DNA from 2 places in the Georgfuchsia toluolica genome. Region 2 is predicted to be linked to the other one. Evidence: predicted binding sites of a transcription regulator. Region 2 holds the regulator's gene; the other holds the start of a gene.
The links. The regulator sigma-54, encoded in region 2, starts transcription at its own class of promoters, with help from an activator protein. The targets are predictions, from matches to a motif close to TGGCACNNTTCCTGCT.
Positions count from the first base shown of each region.

Region 1: a site for sigma-54 is predicted at 4,092-4,107, ahead of K5E80_RS09610 (TorF family putative porin). Genes of this name have one in related genera too.

Region 1 is NZ_CAJQUM010000001.1:2,038,825-2,050,792, reverse strand. Features, by position in the region: gene K5E80_RS09635 (EVE domain-containing protein) at 1-217, shown strand, start outside; gene K5E80_RS09630 (sulfite exporter TauE/SafE family protein) at 217-1,017, shown strand; gene K5E80_RS09625 (multidrug effflux MFS transporter) at 1,014-2,225, opposite strand; gene K5E80_RS09620 (YifB family Mg chelatase-like AAA ATPase) at 2,185-3,678, opposite strand; gene K5E80_RS09615 (accessory factor UbiK family protein) at 3,690-3,923, opposite strand; gene K5E80_RS09610 (TorF family putative porin) at 4,161-5,009, shown strand; gene glnK (P-II family nitrogen regulator) at 5,035-5,373, shown strand; gene K5E80_RS09600 (ammonium transporter) at 5,386-6,873, shown strand; gene K5E80_RS09595 (dihydroneopterin aldolase) at 7,017-7,367, opposite strand; gene plsY (glycerol-3-phosphate 1-O-acyltransferase PlsY) at 7,412-8,011, shown strand; gene tsaD (tRNA (adenosine(37)-N6)-threonylcarbamoyltransferase complex transferase subunit TsaD) at 8,008-9,018, opposite strand; gene rpsU (30S ribosomal protein S21) at 9,115-9,327, shown strand; gene K5E80_RS09575 (GatB/YqeY domain-containing protein) at 9,410-9,856, shown strand; gene dnaG (DNA primase) at 9,890-11,608, shown strand; gene rpoD (RNA polymerase sigma factor RpoD) at 11,778-11,968, shown strand, end outside.
Region 2 is NZ_CAJQUM010000001.1:2,376,842-2,388,809, forward strand. Features, by position in the region: gene ribBA (bifunctional 3,4-dihydroxy-2-butanone-4-phosphate synthase/GTP cyclohydrolase II) at 1-943, shown strand, start outside; gene ribH (6,7-dimethyl-8-ribityllumazine synthase) at 990-1,463, shown strand; gene nusB (transcription antitermination factor NusB) at 1,548-1,982, shown strand; gene thiL (thiamine-phosphate kinase) at 1,998-2,990, shown strand; gene K5E80_RS11240 (phosphatidylglycerophosphatase A family protein) at 2,987-3,502, shown strand; gene K5E80_RS11245 (CinA family protein) at 3,502-3,987, shown strand; gene recA (recombinase RecA) at 4,091-5,110, shown strand; gene K5E80_RS11255 (regulatory protein RecX) at 5,107-5,544, shown strand; gene lptB (LPS export ABC transporter ATP-binding protein) at 5,547-6,302, shown strand; gene K5E80_RS11265 (RNA polymerase factor sigma-54) at 6,321-7,769, shown strand; gene hpf (ribosome hibernation-promoting factor, HPF/YfiA family) at 7,780-8,100, shown strand; gene ptsN (PTS IIA-like nitrogen regulatory protein PtsN) at 8,152-8,610, shown strand; gene hprK (HPr(Ser) kinase/phosphatase) at 8,595-9,548, shown strand; gene K5E80_RS11285 (PsiF family protein) at 9,607-9,954, shown strand; gene K5E80_RS11290 (YbhB/YbcL family Raf kinase inhibitor-like protein) at 10,012-10,524, shown strand; gene K5E80_RS11295 (undecaprenyl-diphosphate phosphatase) at 10,706-11,530, shown strand; gene K5E80_RS11300 (DUF1329 domain-containing protein) at 11,902-11,968, shown strand, end outside.

The DNA of each region.
Region 1 (11,968 bases), 340 kb from region 2:
GAGTAGTCCCTATTCCGATCCCAAGGCGACAGCGGAAAATCCGCGCTGGGTGAATGTCGATGTGCGCGTCGTGAAGAAGACACGCCTGATCGGACTGGATGAGTTGCGTGCGCACCCTGAGTTGGCGAACATGCGCGTGCTGCAGCGGGGCAACCGTTTGTCGATTACACCGGTCGATCCGGCGGAATGGAAATTCATCACGGAGAAACTGTTGTAATGACAATGTGGTTGTTTGCGTATTTCGTGCTTGGCATGTTTTCGGGCTTCTGCGCGGGCCTGTTCGGCGTCGGCGGCGGCGTGGTGTTGGTGCCGATATTGACCTCGCTGTTCGTGGCGCAGCAATTCCCGCACGAACACGTATTGCATCTGGCGCTGGGCAGTTCGATGGCGACCATTGTGTTTACCTCGATATCGAGCCTGCGCGCGCATCATTTGCGCGGCGCGGTGCGGTGGCCGATTGTGCTCAAGATAGCGCCAGGCATCGTGATCGGCACGCTGCTGGGTTCCCAGTTGGCAAGCCAGGTACCGACCCGGCCGCTGGGGATTTTCTTTGCCGCGTTTATTACTTGTGTTGCCATCCAGATGTTCCTGAATGTCAAACCGCAGCCGCACCGCCAGTTGCCAAGTGCTATGGGCATAGCCGGGGTGGGGATTGTCATCGGCGCAGTTTCCGCCCTGGTGGCGATCGGCGGCGGCTCGTTGTCGGTACCCTTCATGACCTGGTGCAACGTCAAGGTGCAACATGCGATCGGCACTTCCGCCGCCATCGGATTGCCTATCGCGCTATCGGGCGCGGTCGGCTACGCAATCTCGGGGTGGAGCCAAACAGGCATGCCGCCGGGCAGTTTGGGCTACCTCTACTTGCCGGCGGTAGCGGGTACGGCATTGGCGAGTGTGATGACGGCGCCGCTCGGCGCCGGGGTCACGCACAGCCTGCAGCCTGCCACGGTGCAGAAAATTTTCGCCGCGATATTGCTGTTGCTGGTGGCAAAAATGCTGCACACATTGTTTTTTTAGGTCGCTCGCCGCATCCGCAATGAGAGGCCGAAGGCGATCAGGCCGGCGGTCATGAAACTGACCATGCTCAGTGCGAGTGTCAGCGTCGAGCCCCACATCAGCGGCGCGACGGCGCCGGCAACCACCGCGTTGATAGCGGACTGGACCAGCCCCTGGCAACTCGATGCCATGCCATGCCGTGCCGGAAACAGATCCATCGCCAGCAACTGCAGGCAGGGCATGGTCAATGCCATTCCAGCGACATAGATGAAGAGGGGGATCAGCGCCCACGGCAATTGGGGCGGTAGCCACAGGTTAAGCAGGACGTTGCCGATCGATGACGCTATCATCACAAGGTAGCCAAGCGCGATGGTTCGCCGTGGCGAGAGCCGCCCCGCCAGCCGGCCGTTGGCCAGGCTGCCCAGCACCATTCCGCACACCATGGGGGCAAACATCCAGCCGAAATCCTGGGGTGAAAGCTTCAGGTGCTGGATCAGGAACACCGGCGACGACAGTACATAGATGAAAAAGGCGGCGAAATTGGCGGCGAGGGCCAGCGAGAGCAAAATGAATTCGATCGATCCGAAAATGCCGCGATAGCCCTGCCACAGCGAACCCGGTGCGAAAGGCTGGCGCTTGCTGCGGGGCAGCGTCTCGGGCAAATATAGCCATGACAACAGCAATAATGCCGCGGCGATCAAGGCCAGGAAAAAGAATACGCCATGCCAGTTGAACCAGAGCTGCAACTGGCCGCCGATCACCGGCGCAATGGCCGGCGCAATGGCGAAAATCACGGCGACATTGGCCATCAAGCGCTGCGCGCGCGCTCCGTCGTAGAGGTCGCGCACCACGGCGCGGCCAACCACGAAGCCGATACCGCCCACCATACCCTGCATCGCTCGCCCGAGCCAGAGCATTTTGATGCTCATGGCGAAGGCGCAGAACAGCGAGGCGAAGACGTAGCAACCGAGTCCGGCGAGAATCACCGTACGGCGGCCGATGGCATCGGAGATCGCGCCATGCCAGAGGATCATAAAGGCGAACATCGCCATGAACGCGGTAAGCGTTTGCTGTACCTGGATCGGGGTGGCATTTAGGCTGACGCCGATGGCCGGGAAGGCGGGCAGGTAAGTGTCGATCGAGAACGGGCCGAGCATGGCCAGACCCGCAAGCAAAAAAGGCAAACTTTTAGCTACCGAGGCCGCGCCGGTACTGGATGGCTTCTGCAATGTGTGCTCCGCTGATATTTTGACTGTCGCCGAGGTCGGCAATGGTACGCGCGACCTTGAGCACACGATGATAGGCGCGCGCCGAGAGGTTGAGCCGGGAAATGGCCTGCTTCAGCAGGACTGCGCCGCTACTGTCGGGTTCGCAAAGGGTGTCGATTTCCTTGCTGTCGAGCAGGGCATTGATTTTCCCCTGGCGCGCCAACTGGCGCTGGCGTGTCTTGATCACGCGATCCTTGACTGCGTTGGAAGGTTCGCCCTGCGGTTTGCCTTGCAGTTCCACATCGGAAAGAGGTGGAACTTCGATCATCAAGTCGATGCGGTCGAGAAACGGCCCCGACAGCTTGGCGCGATAACGCGCCACCTGATCCGGAGTACAATGGCATTTTCCGTTTGAATGGCCGAGATAGCCGCAGGGGCAGGGGTTCATTGCCGCAACCAATTGGAAGCTGGCGGGAAATTCGACGCGCTGTGCTGCGCGCGAGACGCGGATCACGCCATTTTCAAGCGGCTCGCGCAGTGCCTCTAGCACGCGCCGTTCGAACTCGGGCAACTCGTCGAGGAACAGCACACCGTGATGGGCCAGCGAAATCTCGCCCGGTCGCGGCGTACTGCCGCCACCCACCAATGCGGGCACCGAGGCCGAGTGGTGAGGCGCTGCAAACGGGCGCATGCCGTAACGTGCGTGAGCGAAGCTGCCAGCGAGCGAAAGCACGGCTGCGCTTTGCAACGACTCATCCGCAGTCAGCGGCGGCAGGATGCCCGGCAGGCGTTTGGCCAGCATCGATTTGCCGGTGCCGGGCGGGCCGGAGAAAAGAATCGAATGACCGCCGGCTGCGGCGACCTCGAGCGCGCGGCGCGCCAGCCCCTGACCCTTGATGTCGGCGAGATCGGGATAGTTGTCGACAACTGCCGCTTGATGCGGCGCACTGGCGGCAAGGGTTTGCGTGCCAGCGAGATGGGCGCAGACATCAAGCAGAGCATTCGCGGGCAGCACCTGCGCAGTGGCGGCGAGCGCGGCTTCGGCAGCGCTGGCGGCGGGAAGAATAAAAGCGCGATTCGACTTGCCGGCGCGCATGCACATTGCGAGCGCGCCGCGAACCGGACGCAACTCGCCCGACAAGGACAACTCGCCGGCGAATTCATATTGGTCGAGGCCGTTTGCCTTGAGCTGCCCTGATGCAATCAGAATACCCAGCGCAATGGGCAGATCGAAGCGCCCCGATTCCTTGGGCAGATCGGCGGGCGCGAGATTGACGGTAATGCGTCGCGCCGGAAAATCGAACTGGCAGTTCTGGATGGCAGCACGCACGCGGTCGCGTGCTTCCTTGACTTCGGTGTCGGGCAGTCCGACCAGAGTGAAGGCCGGCAGACCGGCGGCCAGATGCACTTCTACCGTAACTTCCGGCGCATCCATGCCGGACAGCGCGCGGCTTTTGAGAACGGCGAGCGCCACGGGCAGGAAGCTTATTTACGCGCTTCGAGTTCGCTAATTTTCGCTTCGAGCGCCGCCAGCTTTTCCTGCGCCTTGGCCAGCAGTTCGCGCTGAATGTCGAATTCCTCGCGCGTTACCAAGTCCATGCGCGAGAACGCGCCAGACAACAGGGCCTTGGCGTTTTTCTCGAATTCCGCCACCGGCGTGCTTACGGCCAGTTGGGAAATGCGGCTGGAAATTTCGTCGAGAAACTTGTTGTTTGTCATGACTTTGTCCTTGTTTCAGATGACTGACACTCTAGCATGAGGATGGCTTGATATCGACCGCACGCGATTGGTGCGTCATTGGTCATGGGAGAGTTAAAACGGTGCGCAGTCTCGCGTGCCCAAAAGAGACAATCTTACAACTTAATGATTTATATAAATATTGTTAGCTGGCACGCTCCGTGCAGTAACTGATTGTCACTTTTCAAGCACGTTATTTTCAATCACAGGAGAACCAAGATGATGAAGCAAACCCTGATTGCAGCCGCCGTAGCCAGTGTCTTCCTGACAGCAGGTTCCGCCATGGCCGCCGATGCGTCCGCGAGTCCCTGGACCGTGACGACCAACATCTATGGCGTCAGCGACTATTATTTCCGTGGCATGACTCAAACTTGGCACAAGCCGGCCATTCAGGGCGGCGCGGACTTTGTCCATTCCAGCGGTTGGTATGCCGGCCTGTGGGGTTCGAACGTTAGCAACAACACCTACCCGGGCGGTTCTGGCCTGGAATTCGACTATTACGGCGGCTACAACGGCAAGATCAACGACGACTGGGGCTGGACCGCAGGCGGTCACGGCTATTACTACCCTGGCGCCGACCTGAACAAGACCGCTTTTGACATTAGCGGCGATTCCTTCAATTCATTCGAGGCAAACGTCGGCCTTTCCTACAAATTCATGAGCGTCAAGTACTCGTATTTCTTGACCGACTGGTTCGGCTTGAACAAGAACTTCATGGTTGGCGGCGTTCCCGCGTTCACCGATGATTCCAAGGGATCGAGCTATCTTGAATTCAATCTGGCCTACGAGTTCATGCCAACCTACACGGTCAACTTCCACGCCGCCCATACCGACGTCAAGACCAAGACGACGGCTGCATTCGGAACAGCGGGACTCGATCCCAGCTACGACGATTACCTGGTCGGCGTGACAAAGACCTTCGACGGCGGCTGGGTCGGGTCGCTTGCTTATGCCAAATCCAATTACAAGGACAAGACGTACTGGGACCCCACTTTCTCGTTCGCCAATTCCGACACGATCGATATGGGCGAGGGCCGCGTAATCCTCTCCGTCGGCCGCGTGTTTTAGGCAATCCTGAAGAAAGGAAAACGTCATGAAACTGGTTACCGCCATCATCAAGCCGTTCAAGCTTGACGAGGTACGTGAAGCGCTCGCCGCCGTCGGCGTGCAGGGCATCACCGTCACCGAGGTCAAGGGATTTGGCCGGCAAAAGGGGCACACGGAGTTGTATCGTGGCGCCGAATACGTAGTCGATTTTCTGCCCAAGGTCAGAATCGATGCCGCCATCAAGGACGATCTTCTCGATCAGGTGATCGAGGCCATCGAGAAATCCGCCAGCACCGGCAAGATCGGCGACGGCAAGATTTTCGTCTCCGACCTCGAACAAGTCATCCGCATCCGCACCGGCGAAACCGGTGAGGATGCGCTTTAAGGGGAAACGGACATGAAGAAACTTTTCGCAATCGTGTTGACGCTGCTCGCCGTCGGTGTCGGCGGAGCGGCGTGGGCCGAAGACATGCCATCTGCAACTGCCGCGGCGGCCACTCTTGCCGCGGCCCCGGCCGCAGCTCCCGCAGCGTCAACGCCTGCCGCTGCACCCGCGCCGACACCCAACAAGGGCGACACGGCATGGATGTTGATGTCGACGGCTCTGGTGCTGTTGATGTCGGTGCCCGCACTGGCCCTGTTCTATGGCGGCCTGGTGCGCAGCAAGAATATGCTCTCGGTATTGATGCAGGTGTTCGTGGCGTTTTCGCTGATTACGGTGCTGTGGTGCGTGTATGGCTACAGTCTCGCATTCACCGGCGGCAACGCGTTCATTGGCGGCTTCGATCGGCTGTTTCTCAAAGGTGTGTTCGATTCGGCAACCGGCGCATTTTCACTGGGCGCCACATTCAGCAAGGGCACACCGATGTACGAGATTGTTTTTGTCGCCTTCCAGGCCACGTTTGCCGCGATCACGGTCTGCCTGGTGTTCGGTTCACTGGTGGAGCGCGTCAAGTTCTCCGCAGTCCTGATCTTCTCGACGATCTGGTTCACCATCAGCTATCTGCCGATGGCGCACATGGTCTGGTTCTGGGCTGGCCCCGACGCCTACACCTCAGCGGACGTCGTCGATGCCACCAATGCCACCGCCGGCCTGCTCTGGCAATGGGGGGCGCTGGACTTCGCGGGCGGCACGGTGGTGCATATCAATGCCGGTTTTGCCGGGCTGGTCGGCGCCTTCCTGCTCGGCAAACGCATCGGTCTGGGCAAGGAAGCCCTCTCGCCACATAGCCTGACCATGACCATGATCGGCGCCTCCCTGCTGTGGTTCGGCTGGTTCGGCTTCAACGCCGGATCGGCATTGGAAGCGAACGGCTCAGCCGCGCTGGCCTTCATGAACACCTATCTTGCCACCGCATGCGCGGTGCTGACCTGGATATTCACCGAATGGCTGATCAAGGGCAAACCCTCGATGCTGGGCGCAGCCTCCGGCGCTGTTGCAGGTCTGGTGGCAATTACACCGGCAGCGGGCAACGTCGGCATCCCCGGCGCGTTCGTAATTGGCCTCCTCGTTGGCCCGCTTTGTTTCTGGGGTGTGACCGGACTGAAAAAGCTGATCGGCGCGGACGATGCGCTCGACGTATTCGGCGTGCATGCGCTGGGTGGTGTCTTCGGTGCGTTGATGACGGGGATTTTCAATTCACCCGATCTCGGCGGTGTCGGTTTCTATAACAACTGGTTCGAGATGAAGCCTGGCTACGGCGCCATCATGGATCAGCTTATCACCCAGGCCAAGGCAGTGGGCGTGGCGGCGGTATGGTCGTCGGTTGCTGCGTTCATCTCCTTCAAGATCGCTGACCTGATCGTCGGTCTGCGGGTGCCTGAAGACGAGGAACGCGAGGGATTGGACATTACCTCGCACGGCGAGACTGCCTATCACGCCTGACAAGGATTCCGATGCTCGGGATGGGAAACGGGGCACCCGCGGGTGCCCCGTTTCATTTCTGCTCAAATCATCACCGGGCCGTCCCAAGATTGACTTGGCCCTCTTTGGGGCAGCTTAGGCCGAGACCAGAGCCGGGGGCTAAATCAGCTTCGCGCCCGCTCGATTTGCACTCCGACGCGGTGCACGCCCTTCATGACGCCGATCTTGGCGATGGAAATTTTCACCCACGGCGCCTTGAATTCGTCAAGCATCAGCGCGATGACAAATTCCCCCAGGGTTTCGAGCAGGTTGAAGTGGTGCGCCTCCAGTTCGCGTCGGATGCGGCCAATTACATCCGCATAGTCAATGGTCTTGGCGATGTCGTCGTCGCGCGCCGCTTCGTCGGGCACGCCGAAGGTGAGATTGATTTCGATGGTCTGCGGCGCGGCCCGCTCGCGCGGATAGATGCCCACGTTCGCCTCGACGCGCAGTTCCTCGATGAAAATGAAGTCCATAACGGTCTGTGAATTACAATCCTGCGCATTCTATGGGGTTCAACATGAACGCGCTTGTTTTCGTGCTGCTCGGCTATTTGCTTGGCTCGCTTCCTTTTGCCGTGATCGTTTCAAAAGCGTTTGGTCTTGCCGATCCGCGCAGTTTCGGCTCCGGCAACCCGGGCGCGACCAATGTGCTGCGTTCCGGCAACAAGCTGGCGGCGTTGCTGACGCTGGTTGGCGATGCGGCGAAGGGCTGGCTTGCCATATGGCTGGCCGGCAAGTGGGGGGGCGACAGTTTGGGCGTAGCGGCGGCAGGGATCGCCGCTTTTTTCGGCCACGCATTTCCCGTGTTCCTCAAGTTCAAGGGCGGCAAGGGTGTGGCGACGGCGCTCGGCGTGCTCGCCGGCTTCAATGGCTGGCTGGCGTTGATTTGCGCCAGCGTCTGGCTATTGGTGGCACTCGTGACGCGCTACTCCTCGCTGGCGGCCTTGCTCGCCGCGGTATCGGCGCCCGTCGCGACCGCGTGGCTCGGCAGCGGCAAGGAAGCGCTGATGGCCGTGACGGCGATGTCGGTGATTCTGATCCTGCGCCATCGCGACAATATCAAGCGTCTGCTGGCCGGTACCGAGGGCCGGATCGGCGGCAAAAAACAATCGGATTAAACCGCTTGCAATGCCCAGCGCGGTCTGACGCAAAACGCGTGAGTCGTCTGGCCTGCACTTTCAGCTAACAAACGCTGCGCGCCGCAGTAGGCGATCATGGCGCCGTTGTCGGTGCATAGGTCGAGCGGCGGGTAATGGACGCGAATCCCCCGCCTTGCGGCTGCCGCATTCAGTCTTTCCCGCAGCCTGAGGTTGGCGCCTACTCCGCCGGCAACGACGAGCTGGTCAAAGCCACAGCGTTCGACTGCCGCCAGCGCCTTGGCCACCAATACTTCAGTGACGGCTTCCTGAAATTCGGCGGCGAGATCATGGCGTTCCGTCTCATTCAACTCGTGATCGCGTACCACCGTGAGTACTGCGGTTTTCAGGCCGGAAAAGCTGAAATCGAGATCGCCCGAGCGCAGCATCGGCCGCGGCAATTTGTAGCAACCGGCGATGCCCTTTGCCGCCAGTCTGGCGATGGCGGGTCCGCCGGGGTAGCCCAGGCCAAGCAACTTGGCGGTCTTGTCGAAGGCTTCGCCGGCCGCATCGTCAAGGGTTTCGCCAAGCAACTCGTATTTGCCGACGCCACTGACACGCATCAATTGCGTGTGCCCGCCCGATACCAGCAGAGCCACGAAAGGAAAAGTCGGTGCATCTGCCGCCAGCAAGGGCGAAAGCAAATGACCTTCGAGATGATGCACCGGCATCGTCGGCACATTCAGGGCCAAACCCAGCGATTCGGCAAAACTGGCGCCGACCAGCAGGGCGCCAGCCAAGCCGGGCCCGGCAGTATAGGCGATGGCGTCGATCTGTTTTTTATCGACACCCGTTATTGACAATACCTGGTCGAGCAGCGGGATCAGGCGCCGGATGTGGTCGCGTGACGCCAGTTCCGGCACCACGCCGCCGTAGGCCTCGTGCATGTCGATCTGGGAATAAATGGCGTGGCCGAGCAGGCCGCGCAAGCTGTCGTAGAGGGCGACGCCGGTTTCGTCGCAGGAGGATTCGATGCCTAGAACCAACATGACTGAGGCCAAGAACTGACAGGACGCGATTTTACCTTTGACATCAAGGTGAAAACCGCTACAATGCGCGCCTTTCCGCTTATTTGGATTAGTGCAATGCCGGGTATACGCCTCAAGGAAAACGAGCCGTTTGAAGTTGCGATCCGCCGCTTCAAGCGCGCCATTGAAAAAACCGGTCTGTTGACCGAGTTGCGTTCGCGCGAGTTTTACGAGAAGCCCACCAGCGAGCGCAAGCGCAAGGCCGCTGCTGCCGTGAAGCGCCATCACAAGCGCATTCGCAGCCAGATGCTGCCACCGAAGCTGTACTAGGGAGCTTCGTTTCGCATTCAGCCGAAACCGCCGATATCGCAAGGTGTTGGCGGTTTCGGCGTTTTTGAATCAGGAGGATCGCATGTCGCTCAAGCTGCGCATCAACGAAGACATGAAGACCGCCATGCGGGCCAAGGACAGCGCCCGTCTTGGCGCCATTCGCCTGCTCATGGCGGCGATGAAGCAAAGGGAAGTCGACGAGCGCATCGATCTCGATGATGCCGGCGTGATCGCCGTGATCGAAAAAATGCTCAAACAGCGCAAGGACTCCATCACCCAGTACGAAGCTGCCAAGCGCCAGGATCTCGCTGACGCGGAGAAGTTCGAAGTCGATGTACTCATGGCCTATATGCCGCAGGCGCTCTCCACTGCGGAGGTGGAAGCGATCATCGACAAGGCGCTGGCCGACTCTGGCGCCAAGGCGCCGTCCGAAATGGGCAAGGTCATCGCGCTGATCAAACCGCAGGTTGCTGGCCGCGCCGACATGGGCGAAATTTCGAAACTCGTCAAGGCCAGGCTTGGTAACTGAGTCAGCCCCAACTGAGCGGGGCATAATGCCCGCGTGATCCCCGAAAGTTTCATTCAAGAGTTGCTCACTCGTGTCGACATCGTCGACGTGATCGAGCGCTATGTGCCGCTGAAAAAAGCCGGCGCGAACTACAGCGCCTGCTGTCCTTTCCATTCCGAAAAAACACCCTCGTTCACAGTGAGCCCGTCGAAGCAGTTCTATCACTGCTTCGGTTGTGGTGCGCATGGCAGCGCGATCGGCTTCGTCATGCAGTATTCCGGGCTCGGCTTCATCGACGCCGTCGAGGATCTTGCTTCGCATATCGGCATGCAGATGCCGCGCGATGCGTCCGAACGTCATGCCATGGAAGCCGCACGCAGGGCGCCGCTCACCGAGCTCATGGCTCGTGCTGCAAAGTTCTATCGCGACCAGCTCAAGCAGGCGCCGAAAGCCGTCGACTACCTCAAGGGACGCGGCCTCTCCGGCGAGATCGCGGCGCGCTTCAGTCTCGGTTATGCGCCCGACGACTGGCAGGGGCTGCAACAAATATTCCCTGATTACGACGATCAGGCGCTGGCCGAATGCGGTCTCGTCATCGTCAATGAACAGGGCCGCCGCTACGACCGCTTCCGCGACCGCATCATGTTTCCGATCCTCGACCAGCGCGGCAACGTTATCGGCTTCGGTGGGCGCGTTATCGGCGATGGCGAACCCAAATACCTCAACTCGCCCGAGACACCGATTTTCGAGAAGGGCCGCGAGCTCTATGGCCTCAGCCAGGCGCGCAAGGCCATTCACGAAGCCGACACCGTGATCGTCGTCGAAGGTTATATGGATGTAGTCGGCCTCGCCCAACTCGGTGTCGAGAATGTCGTCGCTTCGCTCGGCACCGCGACGACCGGCATGCATGTGCAGAAACTGCTCAAACAGGCCAATCGCGTGGTGTTCTGTTTCGACCGCGACAGCGCCGGTGATCGCGCCGCGCGCCGCGCCATGGAGAACAGCCTCGAATATCTCATTGACGGCAAAAGCGTCGAGATATTGCAGATGCCCGGCAACCAGGATCCGGACGAATTCATCCGCGAACATGGCAAAGAGGGATTCCAGAAACTGGTTGGCAGCGCGACACCCCTCTCCGAATTTCTGCTGCGTGAAGCGCGCAGGGACATCAGCCTTGCCACGGCGGAAGGTCGTGCCGCGCTGATTCAGCAGGTTGGCCCCTTGATGCAGAAAATTGCCGCCCCTACATTGCGCCTGCAATTGACCAGGGATATTGCGAAGCTGACCCAACTCTCGCCGGCCGATGTGGAGAAACGCTGCGACTTGAAACCACTGGCACGCGGCAGAGCGGCATATGTTGCCCGCGCATCCACACGGCCGCTCGAACATATCCTGCTGCAAGTGGTGATTCAACGGCCGGAATGGGTGGTGCGCATTCCGCTTGAATTGCTATCCATTGAGCAGGAAGAAACTGCGGCACTGAATGCGATCGCCGACTTGATCGAACATGGCCTGCCCACCGGTGGGGCAGGGCAAATGCTCGAATCATTTCGCGGCCGGCCCTGCGAGACAATCATCGCGCAAGTGTTGGCGGAACTGGCGCTCGAAGAACCCGATCTGACCACCATGGAAGTCGTATTGGGCGATGCCGTCGAAAGGTTGCGCGTGCGCGGCGTGCGTAGCGAAATCGAAAGCCGCAAGAAACAGCTCACGCCCGAGGAGTGGCGCGAACTGCTTTTAAAAAAACAGGGCGGGAACCGGCCCGCCGAGTAGATTTCGGGATGACGCTGTTTTTTGTCTGGCATAAGCCACAGTGGACGGCTATTCTGAGTATGTCGCTGGGGGAGCGGCGCACTGGCTCGCTAGTGTATAATTACCGGTTTTCCCAAGCATTTGCGGACAGTGTATTTGTCCGTTGAGACGTTTGTAACCGAGGATCGCCATGCCCGAGGAAATTGCAAAACAGTCTAAAACCAGGAGCGTCGCCGCCAGGAACGCCAAGGCGGGTGCAAAACTGATCGCAAAAGCAAAACCCAAGACGGCAGTCGCCAGGAAACCGGCTGCCTCCAAACGTGTCCCTGTCCCCGTGAAAAAAACGAAACCAGCACCCAAGGCCGCCCCCAAATCAGTCAA
Region 2 (11,968 bases):
TCTGATCTGTCTGACGCTGACGCAGGAACGCTGCCGCCAGTTGAACCTGCCGCCGATGGTGAGCGATAACCAGTCGCAGCATCGCACCGCCTTCACAGTCTCCATCGAGGCGGCGGAAGGCGTAACCACCGGCATCTCGGCCCACGACCGCTCGCGCACCGTCCGGGCTGCCGTGGCGCGCGACGCCAAGCCCAGCGATCTGGTGCAGCCAGGCCACATTTTCCCGCTCGAAGCGCAGAAAGGTGGCGTGCTGGTGCGCGCCGGTCACACTGAAGCCGGCTGCGATCTGGCCCAACTGGCACGCCTCACGCCGGCCGCCGTGATTTGCGAAATCCTCAAGGATGACGGCACCATGGCGCGCCTGCCCGACCTGCTCGAATTCGCGCGCGAGCACCAGCTCAAGGTCGGCACCATCCGCGACCTGATTCACTATCGCGCCAATTATGACAAGCTGGTCGAATGCGTCGCGGAAAAGGAAGTCAGCACCGCGCACGGCCAGTTTCATTTGCGCGCCTATGTGGACAAGACCAACGGCCAGGTGCATGTGGCGCTGTCGCAAGGTGCCATCAGCGCCGAGACTGAGACGCCGGTGCGCGTCCATGAGCAGATGTCGATTCTCGATTTTGTCGATTATCCGGGACGGCATCCCAGTTTCAGCATTGATCGCGCGCTCAAAACCATTGCCCGGCGCGGCCTCGGTGTACTGGTGCTGCTGCACAGCCCGCAAATGGGGCAGGATATGCTTGCCGCACTCGACGCTCCCGATGGCAAACGTCCAGCGCTCGCCTGGGATCCGCGTAATCACGGCATCGGCGCACAGATCCTGCGCGACCTTGGCGTCAGCAAGATGCTGCTCATGTCGTCGCAGCGCAGAATGCCGAGCATGAGCGGTTTCGGCCTGGAAGTCTGCGGCTACATTTCGCCCGACGAAGCAAAGGATTGATATGAAACGCCCATCAAACTCGCAGAGGGCCAGCAGGAGGACGGACATGGCACGCGACAGGCAAATTCCCGAAATCGAACCCAGTCTCGCCGCCACGGGCATGCGCATCGGCCTCGTCATGAGCCGTTTCAACGAAGACATCGGCGAGGGCCTGCTCTCGGGCTGTTGCGCCGAACTGCTGCGCCTTGGCGTCGCCACCGACAACATCCGGCTGGTCACTGTGCCCGGTGCGCTGGAGATTCCACTCGCCCTGCAAACCATGGCGCAGAGCGGCAAGTACGACGCACTGGTGGCGCTGGGCTGCGTGATCCGCGGTGAAACCTATCACTTCGAGATCGTCTCCAACGAGTCCGCACGCGGCATTACCGATGTGCAACTGGCGACCGGCGTGCCGATAGCCAATGCCGTGCTAACCACTGAGAACGACGACCAGGCCCTGGCGCGCATGGCGGAAAAAGGCGCCGAGGCGGCGCAAGCCGCAGTCGAAATGGCGAATCTCCAGAGGGAGATTCGCCGGTGACACAAATGACGGCACTCCCTCCCAACCTCCCTCGCCACGCGAGGGAGGTGACTAACGAATCGCTTCGCGAAAAAGGACGGTGACATGGCGGCCGTGAAATCGCCACGCCATCGGGCGCGCGAATTTGTCGTGCAAGGGCTTTATCAATGGCAGGTCGGCGGGCAGGACGTGGCGGCGATCCGGGTACAAGCTGAAAGCGTGGCCGGTTTCGACAAAGCCGACCTTGAGCTCTACCAGACCCTGCTCGACGATGTCATGACTAACGCAAATACCTTGCGCGATCTGTTGCAGCCGCATATATCGCGGCCGTGGGGCGAAATATCGCCGATCGAGCGCTGCATCCTGCTATTGGCCGCCTGCGAACTGAAAGAGCGGATCGAGACGCCGTATCGCGTGGTTATCAACGAAGCCATCGAACTAGCCAAGACCTTCGGCGGCACCGACGGACACAAGTTCGTGAACGGGGTGCTCGACAAACTGGCGCCGGCGTTGCGGTCCGCGGAAGCAGCGCCGCGCTAGACGCAAGGCAGTCTCATGCCCGCCGAGACACCTTCCGAGTTTGATTTGATAGAGCGCTACTTCAAGCGCACTGCGCCCAGTGCGCTGCTCGGCGTCGGCGACGACGCCGCCATCATCGAACCCGCAACCGGCATGCAGTTGCTGATGTCCACAGACATGCTGGTGGCCGGCACGCATTTCCTGCCCGATGCCGAGCCCGAAGCGTTGGGCTGGAAAACCCTGGCCGTGAATGTCTCCGACCTCGCCGCGATGGGCGCCACGCCGCGCTGGACGCTGCTGGCGCTGGCGCTGCCCAAGGTTGCCAATGAGGCCGACGAGGCATGGATCGCTGCCTTTGCGCGTGGCTTTTTCGCCTGCGCCGACGCCTTCGGCATCGAACTGATCGGCGGCGATACTACGCGCGGGCCGCTGAATTTCTGCGTCACCATCCTCGGCGAAGCGCCTGCCGGACAGGCGCTGTTGCGTTCCGGCGCCCGCGTAGGCGACGATGTCTGGGTCTCCGGCCAACCCGGCCGCGCGGCGCTCGGGCTGGCGCATTTGCAGGGGCGCTGCGTTCTCGACGATGCGGCCAGGAACGAATGTCTCGCCGCTCTGCATCGCCCCCAACCGCGGATAGCGCTTGGCCTCGCCTTGCGCAATGTCGCTTCGGCCGCAATCGACGTTTCGGATGGATTGCTGGCCGATCTCGGCCATATCCTCGACGCCTCGCATGTCTCGGCGGAAATTCAGTTGGATCGTCTGCCGACATTGCTCGCCGACGGTCGGGTACCCGAGGATCTGGTGCGCGATTGCATACTGGCCGGGGGCGATGACTATGAATTGGCATTTACTGCTGCGGCCGGGTTTCGGCCCCGCATCGAATCGCTTGCCAGCTCTCTCCAGTTAGCGCTTACTCGCATAGGATCGATTGCACAGAAGGGCACAGATAAACTTCGCCTGATCGACAGCCACGGACAAAAGGTGGCGGTCGGCCGCCTTGGCTATGACCATTTTCTTGGGCACAAATGAAAAAATCCATCCCGCCGCCGCTGAAATTCCTGTTTGCCCACCCCGCGCATTTCATCGCCTGCGGCTGCGGCAGCGGCCTGTCGCCGTTTGCCTCGGGCACTGCCGGCACTCTGTTCGCCTGGATCACCTTTCCGCTGTTCGTTTTGTTGTTGCCCAGCGCCGCGATCATTTTCGAGGCCCTCGCTGTGTTGTTCATCCTCGGCATCATCGTCTGCAATATCACCGGGCGTCACCTCGGCGTCGTCGATCACGGCGCCATTGTCTGGGACGAGATCGTGCCGTTCTGGACCGTGCTGATGTTTGTGCCCGCGGGGTTTTCATTGTCTGCCCTTGAATGGCAATTGCTGGCTTTTCTGACTTTTCGCTTTTTCGACATCATCAAGCCGTTTCCGGCCAACTGGTTCGACAAACAGGTCAAGAATGGCTTGGGCGTGATGATGGACGATGTTGTCGCCGCAGGTTATACGGTGCTGGTGCTGTTGCTGGCCCAACAACTGTGGGGTCGTATTTGATGCAACTTGATGCGTTGTCACGGCAAGTCGGTAAAACGCTGCAAAAGGCAAACCTTACGCTGGCGACAGCCGAGTCCTGCACCGGCGGCTGGGTCGCGGAAGTAGTGACGCGAACGGCCGGCAGTTCGGGCTGGTTCGAGTGCGGCTTCGTCACTTATTCGAATGCGGCGAAAACACGCTTGCTCAATGTCGCCGCGGCAACGCTGACAGCGCATGGCGCAGTGAGCGAAGCCACTGCCGCCGCAATGGTACTGGGCGTCTTGGCGCACAGCACCGCCGGCGTCGCGCTCAGCGTGACCGGCATTGCCGGGCCTGACGGCGGCAGCGTGGATAAGCCGGTCGGCACAGTCTGTTTCGGCTGGTGCCGCAGGAATGGAACACCGCAAACGGCTACCCGCCACTTTGCCGGCGATCGCACGAGTGTCCGTCGCCTGGCAGTGCTGTTTGCGCTCGAAGGCCTGCTGCGCCAGCTTGAACAGGTGTAACCCGGATTCGTCCGCTGGCTCATGTAGCGAGCCACTCCCTTATGTAACCTTGGCTAGGCAACATCTGTGCCATAATTTCACCAACCTTCAGGAAGGATTCCACATGGACGACAACAAGAGCAAGGCGCTGCAGGCGGCGCTGGCCCAGATCGAAAAGCAGTTCGGCAAGGGTTCGATCATGAAAATGGGCCAGGCACAGATCGATAACGACCTGCAAGTAGTGTCTACCGGCTCGCTCGGTCTTGATATTGCGCTCGGCGTCGGCGGTTTGCCGCGCGGTCGCGTGGTCGAAATCTATGGCCCGGAATCGTCGGGCAAAACCACGCTTTGCCTGCAAGTCGTGGCCGAGATACAAAAGGCGGGCGGCACCGCCGCTTATATCGACGCCGAAAACGCGCTCGATCCGGTGTACGCCGGCAAGCTTGGCGTCAACGTCGGCGATCTGCTGATATCGCAACCCGATACCGGCGAAGAGGGCTTGGAAATTACCGACATGCTGGTGCGCTCCGGCGGGGTTGACCTGATTGTGGTGGACTCGGTCGCGGCGCTTACTCCGAAGGCGGAAATTGAAGGCGAAATGGGTGGCCAGTTGCCCGGCTTGCAAGCGCGCCTGATGAGCCAGGCACTGCGCAAGCTGACCTCCAATATCAAGCGCACCAACACGCTGGTGATTTTCATTAACCAGATCCGCATGAAAATCGGCGTCATGTTCGGCAACCCGGAAACCACCACTGGCGGCAATGCGTTGAAGTTCTACGCTACGATCCGCCTCGATATCCGCCGTACCGGTTCGATCAAGAAGGGTGACGAAATCATCGGCAACGAAACCCGTGTCAAGGTGGTCAAGAACAAGGTGGCACCGCCGTTCCGCGAAGCGCACTTTGATATTCTCTATGGCGAGGGAATATCGCGCACGGGCGAGGTCGTCGAGCTTGGCGTCGAACACAAGTTCGTCGAGAAATCCGGCGCCTGGTATGCCTACAACGGCGAAAAAATCGGGCAGGGCAAGGACAACGCGCGCGAGTATCTCAACGATCATCCGGAAATCGCCGCCGAGATCGAGAACAGGATTCGCGCCGCTGTCGGCGTCACCGCCCTGGCAGCCGCGCCCGTTACTGAATGAAGGAACTGCGCCAGCAGGCGATCCGCCTGCTCGCCCGACGCGAACACACCCATGCAGAGTTGCGCAAAAAACTTGAAGGCGAAGGCACGACCGCCGAAATCGACGCCGTGCTCGCCGATCTCGCCGGTTGCGGCTTGCTCTCGGATGAGCGTGCAACGGCCAGCTATCTGCGTGGCCACGGCGCACGCTTTGGTGCTGCCCGGCTCAAACAGACGCTGCGCGCCAAAGGTGTTGACGCCGACACCATCGCCGCAGGTTTGGAAAACGCGGAACTTCCGGGCGAACTCGAACGCGCCCGCGCCATCTGGCAGCGCAAGTTCCGCACTGCGCCGCGGGATCCGCACGAATGGGCGCGCCAGGTGCGGTTTCTGCAATCGCGCGGATTTTCCGTCGATGTCATACGCCGCTTGTTGAAGGGGCAGGATCCAGAGTGACCATGGAAGAAGCAAGCACGACGGCAGAAAAACCGGCAGCACGCTTGAGTGCCCACAATCTGCACAAAAAATATAAATCGCATCCGGTGGTCAAGGACGTGTCCTTCGATGTCAACGGCGGCGAAGTGGTCGGTCTGCTCGGCCCCAACGGCGCCGGCAAGACCACCTGCTTCTACATGATCGTCGGCCTGGTGGCGTCGGATGGCGGCGCCATTCATATAGATGATGCGGTATTGACGCATATGCCGATCCACCAGCGTGCCCGGCTTGGCCTGTCCTACCTGCCGCAGGAAAACTCGGTGTTCCGCCGCCTCACGGTGAGCGACAACATCCGCGCCATCCTGGAGTTGCAGAACCTCGACGAGCAGGAAGTCGAAGGTCGGCTCGATGGATTGCTGCAGGAATTGCACATCAGCCACATCAAGGACAACCGGGCAGCCTCACTGTCGGGCGGCGAGCGGCGCCGTGTTGAAATCGCCCGCGCCCTGGCCACCGAACCACGCTTCATCCTGCTCGATGAACCCTTTGCCGGCGTGGACCCGATTGCCGTGCTCGATATCCAGAAAATCATCGGCTTCCTGCGCAACCGAGGCATCGGCGTACTGATCACGGACCATAACGTGCGCGAAACGCTGGGGATTTGCGATCGCGCCACGATCATCAATGCCGGTGAAGTGCTTGCTTCTGGTCATCCCGAAGAAATCGTCCATAATGAAAACGTAAGAAAGGTGTATCTGGGCGAGCATTTCCGCATGTAGTGCTCCCCCCGCCAGGTTATGAAACAGACGCTACAACTCAGACTTTCCCAACACCTGGCCCTGACGCCGCAGCTGCAGCAGTCGATTCGGTTGCTGCAGTTGTCTACTTTGGATCTCAATCAGGAAATCGAACAATTCCTGATAGCCAACCCGTTGCTTGAGCGTGACGAGCCCAATACCGACGGCGCCGCCTTCGTGCCGGCACAAGAGGCAATGCCCTCGCTGCAATCGAGCGAACAGCCTCCCGCCGAAAGTTCCAACAATGGCGCCGATGACGGCGAGGACACGCCTTGGAGCAATGAAAGCTTTTCCGGCGGCTCGCCGCGCGATGCCAACGACGAGGACAACGATTTCGCCGAGACGCAGACGGCAGTGTCCAGCCTGCGCGATCATCTTCTGGCGCAGTTGGGCATGACGCAACTGTCTGATCGTGACCGCGGTTTCGTGCACTTCATCGTCGAGGCACTCGATGAGGATGGCTATCTGGCGCAGCCGCTGGAAGATCTGGTGGCGGTATTGCCGGAGGGCTTTTGCGAGTCCGAGGAGGAAGCCCTCGAGGAATTGCGGATTGCCCTGCGTCATGTCCAGAGTCTTGATCCTTCTGGCGTCGGTGCGCGCAGCCCGCGCGAATGCCTGGAATTGCAATTGCATAACCTCGATACTGACGATGAAACCAGGCCGCTGCGCGAACTGTCGCTGGCCATTGTCAGTCATCATCTCGACCAACTGGCGGCGCGCGATTTCACCCGCATCCGCAAGGCGCTCGGCTGCGGCGATGAAGACCTGCGCGCGGCGCATGCGCTGATTCTTTCGCTCAATCCGCGGCCCGGCGCGCAATATTCGGCCTCCGAGGCGCGCTATGTGACTCCCGATGTCATGGTCAAGAAGCTGCGCGGCAAATGGACCGCCAGCCTCAATCGCGAGGCCATGCCGCGCCTGCGCATCAATCGCATGTATGCCAACATCCTGCAGCGCAATCGTGGCAGCGGGCTGGCGGGGCAATTGCAGGAAGCGAAGTGGCTGATCAAGAACGTGCAGCAGCGCTTCGACACCATCCTGCGCGTGGCGCAGGCCATCGTCGACCGCCAGCGCGCATTTTTCGATCACGGCGAAGTGGCAATGCGCCCGCTCACATTGCGTGAAATCGCCGATGCCCTCAGCTTGCACGAATCGACCATCTCGCGCGTGACGACGCAGAAATACCTGTCCAGCCCGCGCGGAACGTTTGAACTCAAATATTTTTTCGGCAGTCACGTTGCCACCGACAGTGGCGGCGCGGCTTCCAGCACCGCGATCCGGGCGCTGATCAAGCAGTTGGTGAGCGCCGAGGACGGCCACAAGCCGCTCTCGGATGCCCGCATCGCGGAAATCCTCGGCGAGCAGGGAATCGTGGTGGCGCGGCGCACCGTCGCCAAGTACCGCGAGTCCCTGAGTATCCCGCCGGTTAACCTGCGCAAGTCGCTTTAAGGGAGTCATCATGAACATCAATATCACCGGACATCACATCGAAGTCACGCCTGCCATCCGCGACTATGCCACCTCGAAGCTGGATCGCGTCATCCGCCACTTCGATCACGTCATCAGCGTCCACGTCATTCTCTCGGTAGAAAAACTCTTGCAGAAGGCCGAGGTGACGCTGCATGTGAAAGGCAAGGACATCCACGCCTACGACACCGGCGCCGATTTGTATGCGTCGATCGACGCGGTTGCCGACAAACTGGTCCGCCAGGTGGTCAAGCACAAGGAAAAGGTGACCGACCATCCGCACGACAAGCTCGCACCAGAAGCCGGGGAATAAGCCGAATTGTCCGGGGTATACTGCGCCGTTTCTCATGGCCAACGCCTGCCGATGAACCAGATCGCGAAAATCCTGCCTGTCTCAAACATCGTTATCGATCTTGACGTCAGCAGCAAGAAACGCGCGTTTGAGCAGGCCGGATTGCTGTTTGAAAATCAGAACGGCATCGCCCGGGCGACGGTGTTTGAGGCGCTGTTCGCGCGGGAAAAACTTGCTTCAACCGGCCTCGGTCAGGGCATCGCGATTCCGCATGGCCGCATCAAGGGCCTCAAGGAAGCAGTGGGCGCCCTGTTTCGCCTCAAGGCTGCAGTGCCTTTCGATGCTCCCGACGGACTGCCGGTCAACCTGTTGTTCGTCCTGCTGGTGCCGGAAGCCGCCACCGAAAAACACCTGCATTTGCTGTCTGAACTGGCGCAGATGCTCTCCAGCAAGACATTCCGTGATCAACTGGCCGCCGCTCATGACGCAGCGGCCATCAAGGAGCTGATCGACCAATGCGTCGCCAACTGACCATCGCCGAGCTGTTCGATGAACGCCGCGACAAGCTGGCACTGACCCATATCTGCGGCGATCTCAATCGCTCCATCACCCTCGGCCATGAAAGCAGTTCGCCGGCCGATATCGTCGGGCACCTCAACCTGATCCACCCCGACCGCTTGCAGGTGATTGGCGCTCCCGAGTGGGCATGGGCAGAGAAACACCCGACCGAGCGGCTGCGTCGCCCGATCGAGGGGATCATTGCCGCCAATTCACCCGGCATTATCGTCGCCGATGGCAGTCCCCTGCCCGAATCGCTGATCGCAACGTGCAAGGCCGGCAACATGCCATTGTTCTCAACGCCGGTGCAGTCCGCCGTTGTCATTGACTCCTTGCGCAGCTATCTTTCGCGCAAGTTTGCCGAGACCGTCACGCTGCATGGCGTGTTCATGGACGTGCTCGGTATCGGCGTGCTGGTCACCGGAGACTCCGGCGTCGGCAAGAGCGAGCTCGGCCTGGAACTGATTTCGCGCGGCCATGGCCTGGTCGCCGATGATGTCGTGGAAGTGTCGTGCATCAGCCCCGATGCGCTGGAGGGGCGCTGCCCCGAACTGTTGCGCAACTTCATCGAAGTGCGCGGGCTGGGTCTGCTCAACGTGCGCACCGTATTCGGCGAGACGGCCTGCCGGCGCAAAATGCGCCTGCGTCTGATCACCCATTTGCAACGTCCTCTGGCCGGAGTTCCCCAGTCGGCGCGGCTGCCGCTCGACGCGCAGGAAGAAATGATTCTTGGTGTGCCAATTCGCAAAGTGACGATTCCCGTCGCCGCCGGACGCAACCTGGCAGTATTGGTGGAGACGGCGGTGCGTTCGACCATCCTCAAATTGCGCGGCATCGACTGTATGCAGGAATTTCTTGACCGCCAGCAGGAGGCGCTGAATGCAGATCCCGGCGAACTATCCGGAACGTGACAGGAAGCGGTAGAATCGCTCCCGGCATATGCCAATTAATTCTGCAAAGGAGATGCACATGAGCAAACTGATCGGCACGCTGGCAGCGGCGGCATTTGTGTTTGGCCTGCAGGGGCAGGCATTGGCCGCAACCACCCAGCAGAACAAGATGAAAACCTGTAATGCCGAGGCCAAGGAGAAGGCGCTCAAGGGCGATGAGCGCAAGGCCTTCATGAAGGACTGTCTCTCGGCCAAGAAGGAAGGAGCCGCCGCAAAGACAGAAGAACCGGCTGCAAAGGCTGAAGATGCCAAAATAACGCAACAGGACAAGATGAAGAGTTGCAACGCCGAAGCCAAGACCAAGGCGCTCAAGGGCGACGAGCGCAAGGCCTTCATGAAAGAATGTCTCTCCGCCGACAAGAAGTAGTCTTTACCAACCGGTTGCGCTGCAAAGTGCAACCGGTTTGATTGAAAGGAGATGTCCATGACTATTCCCGCAACTGCCACTGCCTTTACCCTGGAAAGCCCAGACCTGCCCGCCGGCAAGCCCATTCCCGAGGACTTTGTCCTGAACGGTTTCGGCTGCACGGGCTGCAATGTTTCGCCGGCACTTGTCTGGAAGAATGCCCCGCCCGAAACGAAGAGCTTTGCCCTGACGGTATACGATCCCGATGCGCCGACCGGCAGCGGCTGGTGGCATTGGCTGGTGATCAATATCCCGGCTGATGCCAAAGAACTTGTGCGGGGGGCGGGCGATCCTTCTTCCGGCAAGGCACCTGCCGGATCGCTGCAAACGCGCACCGACTATGGCATGCCCGGCTGGGGCGGTCCCTGCCCGCCAGAGGGCGACAAACCGCATCGCTACATTTTCACTCTGCATGCATTGAAGACCGACAAGCTCGACCTGCCGCAGGATGCCCCCGGGGCGATGGTCGGCTACAACATCAATGGCAACACCATAGCCAAGGCCAGCTTCACCGCGCGCTACGGTCGCTAGCAGAACGACACGGCGATATCGAAACATACAACAAGCAGCCGTCATTCCGGACGCCGCGTCAGCGGTGAGCCGGAATCCAGCGACTTTCAAGACCCTGGATTCCCGCCTGCGCGGGAATGACAATAGTTTGGTGGCACATTGCTCCGCGCCACTTATTTTTTGACTATTCAACTTCCCCGACATGGATATCGTCAGCATTGTTCACGCATTGATTCTCGGCGTCGTCGAAGGCCTGACCGAGTTCCTGCCTGTCTCCAGTACCGGCCATCTTATCCTGGTCGGCGACCTGCTCCACTTCAATGATGACAAGGGCAAACTGTTCGAGGTCGTCATCCAGTCCGGCGCCATTTTTGCGCTGTGCTGGGAATACCGTGTGCGCATTGCCGCCGTGTTAAGCGGGCTGCCCAGCGACCGTGCGGCACAGCGCTTCACGCTGAACCTCGTCATCGCCTTCCTGCCGCTGGCGATTCTCGGCCTGTTGTTCCAGAAAACCATCAAGACACATCTGTTCCAGCCGCTGCCGGTGGCGCTGGCCTTCATCATCGGTGGTTTCGTCATCCTCTGGGCCGAGCGGCGCCAGCACAGGATTCGTGTCGACAGCGTGGATGAACTGGATGTCATCGACGCCTTCAAGCTTGGCTGCGCGCAGGCCTTCGCCCTGATCCCCGGCACCTCCCGCTCCGGCGCCACCATTATCGGCGGCTTGCTGTTCGGCCTGTCGCGCCGCGCCGCGACCGAGTTCTCCTTCTTTCTCGCGATCCCCACCCTGCTCGCCGCCACCGCCTACGAGCTGTACAAGGAACGCGCCCTGCTCTCCACCGACGATCTGGGCATGTGGGCTACCGGTTTTGTCGCCGCCTTCGTCTCGGCATTCTTTTGTGTGCGCTGGCTGCTGCGCTATATCAGCAGCCACGACTTCACGTTATTCGCCTGGTATCGCATCGCCTTCGGCATTGTCGTCATCGCCACCTGGAAACTCGACATGGTGAACTGGGCGGCGCCTTGATCTATTGCAAATTTCATAAATCAAGGTAAATATGGCAACCGTCATCCCACAGGGATTCCCTTCGGTCATCGCAAGAGCCACTCACCCGTGGCGATCCACCGCTGGATTGCCGCGCCCCTCCGAGGCTCGCAATGACAAACCGGGCAACAAGGACTAGATCAAGACAGTACAACAATTGCATAAATGCAATATGTATTTGCCAATTCAATCCAGATAAACCGATTTGGTGTAGATGCTAAAAATGAGTGTGTCCCTTATTATTGATGGGCTGCCACGTGCGTAGTGGCCAGCGACGAACCTGTCCATTCCCTTCTCGCCATAGTAGGCGTATCGCATTAACCTGATAGCACAACAGCATTGGAGTCATAAGGATGAACCGATATATTGGTGTGTTCTGGCTGCTTGTCGCACTTGGTAGCGGTGCGGTTGCTGCAAGTT